DNA from 2 places in the Halobacillus sp. HZG1 genome. Region 2 is predicted to be linked to the other one. Evidence: riboswitches for the same ligand, from Rfam matches in the RefSeq annotation. Region 2 holds a riboswitch; the other holds the start of a gene.

Region 1 (3,418 bases), on a different contig from region 2:
TTGTCTGCGGGTCCATGACGACCCGATCAGCTTTTTTATTTTCGATGAGGAATTGAACCATGGATGTAACAAGTAATGTCCCTAACCCTTTATTCCAATGTTCTATTTCACCAATAAATTGGTCGATTCCATACACATTCCCGTTGGTCAATCCATACACATTTTTTGCTTTATCATCTAGTTGATAAAATTGTATGTATCCTATCCCTTTGCCTCCAAACTCTACCAGACATTTATCTTTAAAATCCCCCGAACTATAAAATACTTGATTCACTTTCGCTAAATCAAAAGGTTGATCTCTACCTTCATAAAATTCAAGTACCGTCGGGTCTGAAAGCCACTTTGCTAACAAGTATTTATCTTCTTCTTTTAACTTACGGACGTTTACGTTTCCTTTTTGAAACAATGTCATCTCCCCCGTGGAGCCGATTTTCGTTTTCCATTTATTTACTATCATTCGAACCTAAGGTAAATGGTGTACATCTGCTTTGTCATCGACTCTCGTCCTTTTATCTACTTCCATGCATTCAATTTCAGCATTTGCTTGAAGTGCTTCCAGCATCTTTTTGTTTCCACCGAATAACGTGAAATTGAAGTCTATTCCTGTGAAGAGGCACCAGTTCTTGCTTTCCGGGTACCAATAATTCGGGAAATCGTGCACCTCTTCATAACCAGTGAACTGTTCAACCTCCGTTAATTCTCCTCGATACAAATACCCATAGCCATGATTTTCCTCATACCTCTTCACCTTAACTAGATCATATTGAAAATAACAGGGGACGCCTGTAAAGGGCTGCAGTACGCGAACGACTTCTGGAACCAATTTCTCATCCATGGTATCTTCTGCTGGTCCGAGAATATATCTGGGGTAACCACCTAACCAATGATAAATCGATGCGAAGCTAAACTCTTTTGTGTATCGTAGTTCATAGGCTTCAGCCAGATCTTTCATAAGGATGCGCTCACCAAAATTAAAGCTCACTTCTTCATCCGGGTTACATTGACTCCACAAGATGCTGGTATCTTTGATATTTTCATCGAGGTAGATTGGATGCATGAGTTTAGCGTAATGAGTGAATCGGCTCGGGATAAAGTTTTCCACCCTGCTCCCTACCCCATTTTCAAAATCTATTCGTTCTGTTTCATCAATGATCCATTGAAATGTTGTGAAATCCTTTATTCTATTCATCTCCTCATCACCTTTACGAGTAAGCTACAGCCTCATGCATACTGAAACTGTTACCAGGAACAGACTGGGAATCCTCTCCCTTTCGTCTACTAAATCCAAGATTACCATAAGTTTCTAATTTTTTGGAGAGAGCTTTCTTCACCTCCAATCGAGTGCTATTTTCATGAATAAGTCTACGAACACACTCAGAAGCACCAAAACGCAAGGCCCAGTGATCCATCCAAACCCTGCAAGCACTTTCATAAAAGTAATCCGAAACTTTTTCTGAAAATTCTATTGATTCTTATTCCGATTTCCTGTAATGTAAATCGCAAGCGAAATTGTTTTTCCAAAAACTACATATCCATCAAACTTATCCAGAGAGGTGTAGGGACTGGCCCTTTGATACCTCAGCCACCAGCCATTGGCACGGTGCTAAATCCAGAAGGTAGTTGTTATACCTTGAAGATAAGGAGACTCTTTATATATAAAGGACCCCCTTATCCAGGGAGGTCCTTTTATTTTTTTCGAAAAAGAGCTCTCGGGCGCAAAATGATGGAGTCCCTCACAGACAGAAAGTCACCGTGTCTAAAGAGGACATTCGCTTACTAAATAAATAACTCTTACAAAATGGAAAGGTTGTGCAAGGACATGAAAAGATCATTAGAACAAAGGTTACAAGATGGACCCGTGATTTGTGGAGAAGGATACTTATTTGAGCTCGAGCGAAGAGGCTATTTACAGGCCGGATCGTTTGTACCTGAGGTGGCTCTCGATAACCCACAGGCTCTTAAACAAACCTACCGCGACTATATGCTCGCAGGCTCTGACGTCGTCTTAGCCTTTACCTATAATGGCCATCGCGAGAAGATGAGAATCATCGGCAAAGAGGAATTGCTGGAGCCGCTTAACCGTCAGGCGATCCGCCTGGCCAAAGAAGTCGCCAAGGAGCACCCTGAAGAAGAAGCACTCGTTGCGGGGAACATTTCCAATACGAATCTGTTCAATCCGGATGATCCTGAAGCTGTTGAAAAAACGAGGAGCATGTTTGCCGAGATGATCGGCTGGTGTAAGGAAGAAGGCGTAGATTTTGTGAACGGCGAAACCTTCTATTATTATGAAGAAGCGCTGATCGCCCTCGAGGAAATTCAAAAGCAGGACCTGCCTGCTGTGATCACCTTCGGTCTGATGGGCGAAAATATTCTCCGAGATGGTTACGAAGTGGAAGAAGCCTGCCGCTTATTAGAAGAAAAAGGAGCGCTTGTCGTCGGGATGAACTGCTTCCGCGGACCAGCGACGATGCAGCCGTATGTAGAGAAAATCCGTCAGACGGTGGACGGATATGTAGGTGCCCTTCCCATTCCTTACCGGACGACAGAAGAACACCCGACCTTCTTCAACCTGCCGGATGGTGGATGTGCTTGTACACTCCCAACGGAAACCACGTTCCCTACGTCCCTGGATCCGCTCTACACGAACCGGTATGAACTCGCAGAGTGGGCCAAAGAAGCGCAAAGCATTGGCGTGAACTACTTTGGACTCTGCTGTGGAGCTTCCCCTGCCATGCTCCGGGAAGTAGCAGAAACCGTCGGCCGCAAAGCTGTGAACTCCACGTATTCCCCGGATATGGAAAAACACTTCCTGTTCGGCAAAGACGACACGCTGCAGGATCACATCACCTCTTATAAAACGAAAGCTTAAGTGAAAACACGTATTCCAATAGACAAAAGAGCCCGCAAAAATGCGGGCTCTTTTGTCTATTCACTTCACTAAACCCGGCTTGTTTATGACTTATTTTCAAGATATATTTGTGTAGGTAAAGAAAAGTGGAGGTTAGTCAAAATCGACAGATCGAGTATGGATATCAGGACAATAGGTAAGAAGGAGTGTAGCAATTGCGGAATTTCCTAGCCGTTTTAATCGTTTGGAACCTTGCCTTTCTGATGCTGCTTCCAAGGTTCACAACATCACCGGGAATTCCATATGATAAGCACTATTTCGAATTTCCGCTGGAAGAAATACATGGCACTTACATAGCATTGTTTCTTCTCCTGCTGGTCGTACTCTTCCCGTTATCCCTGGTCATCAATAAAATGGTGAAGCGGTTGGAAGTAGGAAAGTTTTTCATAAAGCTGGGTCTATATTTGCCCTTGTGCTCTACGGTATGGATTTTATTTTTTCCTTATCTTACTTTCGGAAATGAAATGATCATAGTGGTCGTATCGTTTGCCATGATCTATGAATTACTTG
Region 2 (3,418 bases):
TGGAAGGTTTGAAGGATACACGCCAAATCGTGAAGGTGGTCTCTATTCTTAGTGGTGAGGAAAAAGAAGTGACGCGTAAGAATCTTGTCCCACATGAAAAAGGGTATGAACGGTACACCTTTCATGCGATCAGGGAATATGTCGCAAAACTTTGACAATATTCAAGCTTATTCTATATAATTTCTGATTAAGTGATAGAGAGAGGAGACGAACGATGACGAATACATCATTTGATACGAGGATCGTACACCATAAAGCGGATCAACGTCTTGTCCCGAACAGCAAAAGTACCCCGATTTACCAGACGTCCGCCTTTACTTTCAAAGACTTGGATCATTTGGAAAGTTATTATGAGGGAGACAGCCCTTATCTATATACAAGAGAGAGGAACCCTAATACAGATGAACTGGCAGGAACCATTGCGGAACTGGAAGAAGCACCAGCTGGAGTGGCATCTTCCTCTGGAATGTCAGCCATTCTTGCCGGCATTCTCGCGGTGGCCAAACCTGGGGATCATATCGTTGCAGCAGAAGATGTTTATGGGGGATCACACAAGTTGATCACCAAAGAACTTCCTGCGTTCGGCATTGATGTAACGATGGTTTCTTTTTCAAATTTAGACGACGTTTCAGAAGCGATGACGGATCAAACGAAGCTTCTCTATACGGAATCGATTTCCAATCCTTTTTTGCGTGTGGAAGATTTAGAAGGCTTAGTCAACCTGGCTCGTCAAAAGAATGTGAAAACGATGGTTGATAATACGTTCGCCACCCCGTACTTATTACAGCCTTACACGGATGGCGTCGATCTTGTCGTCCATAGTGGGACGAAGTATATTGGTGGTCATAGTGATGTGACATGTGGAGTGCTGGTCGGGAATGAGGATTTGATTCAGGCCGCGACCCAGAAGATTGTCACATTTGGTGCGAATCTAAGCCCGTTCGAAGCATGGCTTACACAACGCGGAGCCAAAACTTTAGGTCTTAGAATGAAGAAGCAATCATACAATGCAAAACAGGTAGCAACCGCCCTGAATGACTATGGCGCGGTCCGGACCGTCTATTATCCTGATAAGGTATCGGAAAAAGGAAACGGAGCCATTGTGACCATCGAACTTAATGATTCGATTGACATAGAGGCGTTCTTCCGTTCACTTGGATGGGTGAAGATTGCTCCTACGCTGGCGGGAGTAGAAACGACGGTTTCTTATCCTGTTCGTACATCTCACCGTGCGTTATCGAACGCTGAGCGCGAGAAAATCGGCATCAATGATTATGTGATTCGTCTTTCCATCGGAATTGAAGATCATGAAGATATTATCGATCAGCTGAAAAGAGCAATAGAAGCTTCAGAAAATTAATTTTTAAAAAAGATTGACTTTTCTGATTCTTATCCGTTATAATTCACAACATAATCAATCAACTGCATACATCTCTTATCAAGAGAGGCTGAGGGAATAGGCCCTGTGAAGCCCGGCAACCTTCAAACAATGGTTTGAAAAGGTGCCAAGTCCTACAGATCAGATTGATCTGGCAGATAAGAGGAGGAACCGAAATGACAAACCCTCTTCTTATTTGGAAGAGGGTTTTTTGCTGTTCGGAAAGAGATCAAGGACCTTTATGCACGCTTAAAACCAACTATTTTTATAAGAATAGGAAACTTATTTGGGGAGGAAACCATCATGACAAATTCATTTGAAAGCTATGATGTAGATACGATTTCTTTACACGGAGGACAATCACCAGATCCAACGACGGGATCTCGGGCGGTGCCGATTTATCAAACGACTTCTTATGTCTTCCATGACACAGAACATGCGCAGAGCCTATTTGCCCTTGATGAGCCTGGAAACATCTATTCCCGGATCGGAAACCCGACTGTTGATGTTTTCGAAAAAAGGATGGCCCTCTTGGAAGGTGGGGTCGCTTCTGTTGCGACAGCTTCCGGGATGTCCGCCATTGCTTTATCCATTCTGAATATCGCAGGATCTGGAGATGAAGTGGTTGCAGCGGCAAACCTGTATGGCGGCACCTATAATTTATTCGCTAACACTTTACCGCGATATGGCATTAAAGTTCACTTTGTTGATCCGGAGGAACCGGAAAATTTCCGCAAAGCGATTACAGAGCGAACGAAAGCGGTCTTCGCTGAAACCATTGGTAATCCAAGTCTTCATGTGCTGGATATTGAAAAGGTAGCGGCTGTCGCTCATGATCATGGCCTTCCGCTTTTGATTGATAATACATTCGCCACCCCTTATACATGCCGGCCTATTGAATACGGGGCCGATATTGTCATCCATTCCGCAACGAAATGGATCGGCGGCCACGGAACGGCCATTGGAGGAGTTGTCGTAGACGGGGGACAGTTCGATTGGGGTAACGGTAAGTATCCCGTTTTCACAGAGCCTGATGATAGTTATAACGGAATCGTCTATACCGCCGATTTCGGAACGCTTGCTTATATCACGAAATTGCGTGTCCAGCTGCTTCGTGACTTTGGTTCTTGTTTGAGTCCTCAGAATGCCTTCTTGTTATTGCAAGGTTTGGAGACACTGCATTTGCGTGTCGCCCGGCATGGAGACAATGCTCAGGAAATCGCAGAATACTTACAAGGTCATCCCGATGTGGAATGGGTGTCGTATCCAGGCCTGCCCTCGCATCCGGCTCATGAGTTAGCCACTCGATATCTTGAAGGAGGATATGGTTCTATCGTTAACTTTGGCATTAAAGGTGGAAGGGAAGCCGGGAGACAAGTGATCAACAACATTTCACTCTGGTCACATGTAGCAAACGTTGGCGATGCGAAATCGTTAATTATCCATCCCGCTTCCACGACTCATCAACAGTTATCCGTGGAAGATCTAGCTGCAAGTGGAGTGACAGAGGAATTGATCCGCTTATCCATAGGGCTTGAATCGAGCAAAGATTTGATCAACGATCTTGATCGGGCCATTGCTAAAGCGACCGGAAGGGAAACGGAACAAACGGCGATTACTGAAAATGACGAAGGTGTCATCAAATGGGCCTTGAGCTCCTCCAAAACCCAGGAAGATGGAGAAACGCGTCCCAAACGTTTAGCGGTTGTCGGATTGAGCGGAAAGCCTTCACGTCCGAGTCATCGCCTAGCTAGAAAAATGCAGAGGATGGGATACCAAATCGTGCCTGTAAATCCACGGGAAACAGAAGTCCTTGGTGAGAAAGCCTATCCTGATCTGAGATCGATTCCATTTAAAGTTGATGTTGTTCAAGTGTTTCGCAGTCCGGAAGCAGCCATTGAAATTGCTAAGGAAGCGGCAGATATCAGGCCGGATGTCTTTTGGCTACAGGAAGGGGTCATCTCACCGAAGGCGGCCCAGATTGCAAGTGAAGCAGGACTTGAAGTCGTTCATAACCGGTGCACGTATAAAGAGGCCCAG

The links. Region 2 has a riboswitch for S-adenosylmethionine ahead of VKA52_RS00065 (PLP-dependent aspartate aminotransferase family protein). Riboswitches for the same ligand answer to the same signal wherever they lie in the genome.
Region 1: it holds a riboswitch for S-adenosylmethionine, as region 2 does, so the genes downstream of both, VKA52_RS13670 (homocysteine S-methyltransferase family protein) here and VKA52_RS00065 (PLP-dependent aspartate aminotransferase family protein) in region 2, are expected to answer to the same signal.

What each region holds. Positions count from the first base shown of each region.
Region 1 covers NZ_JAYLVQ010000070.1:91,751-95,168, forward strand. The annotation lists gene VKA52_RS13660 (GNAT family N-acetyltransferase) at 1-457, opposite strand, end outside; gene VKA52_RS13665 (hypothetical protein) at 464-1,189, opposite strand; SAM riboswitch class I at 1,539-1,643, shown strand; gene VKA52_RS13670 (homocysteine S-methyltransferase family protein) at 1,820-2,869, shown strand; gene VKA52_RS13675 (hypothetical protein) at 3,064-3,418, shown strand, end outside.
Region 2 covers NZ_JAYLVQ010000004.1:6,662-10,079, reverse strand. The annotation lists gene VKA52_RS00075 (NUDIX hydrolase) at 1-155, shown strand, start outside; gene VKA52_RS00070 (trans-sulfuration enzyme family protein) at 215-1,360, shown strand; SAM riboswitch class I at 1,433-1,543, shown strand; gene VKA52_RS00065 (PLP-dependent aspartate aminotransferase family protein) at 1,682-3,418, shown strand, end outside.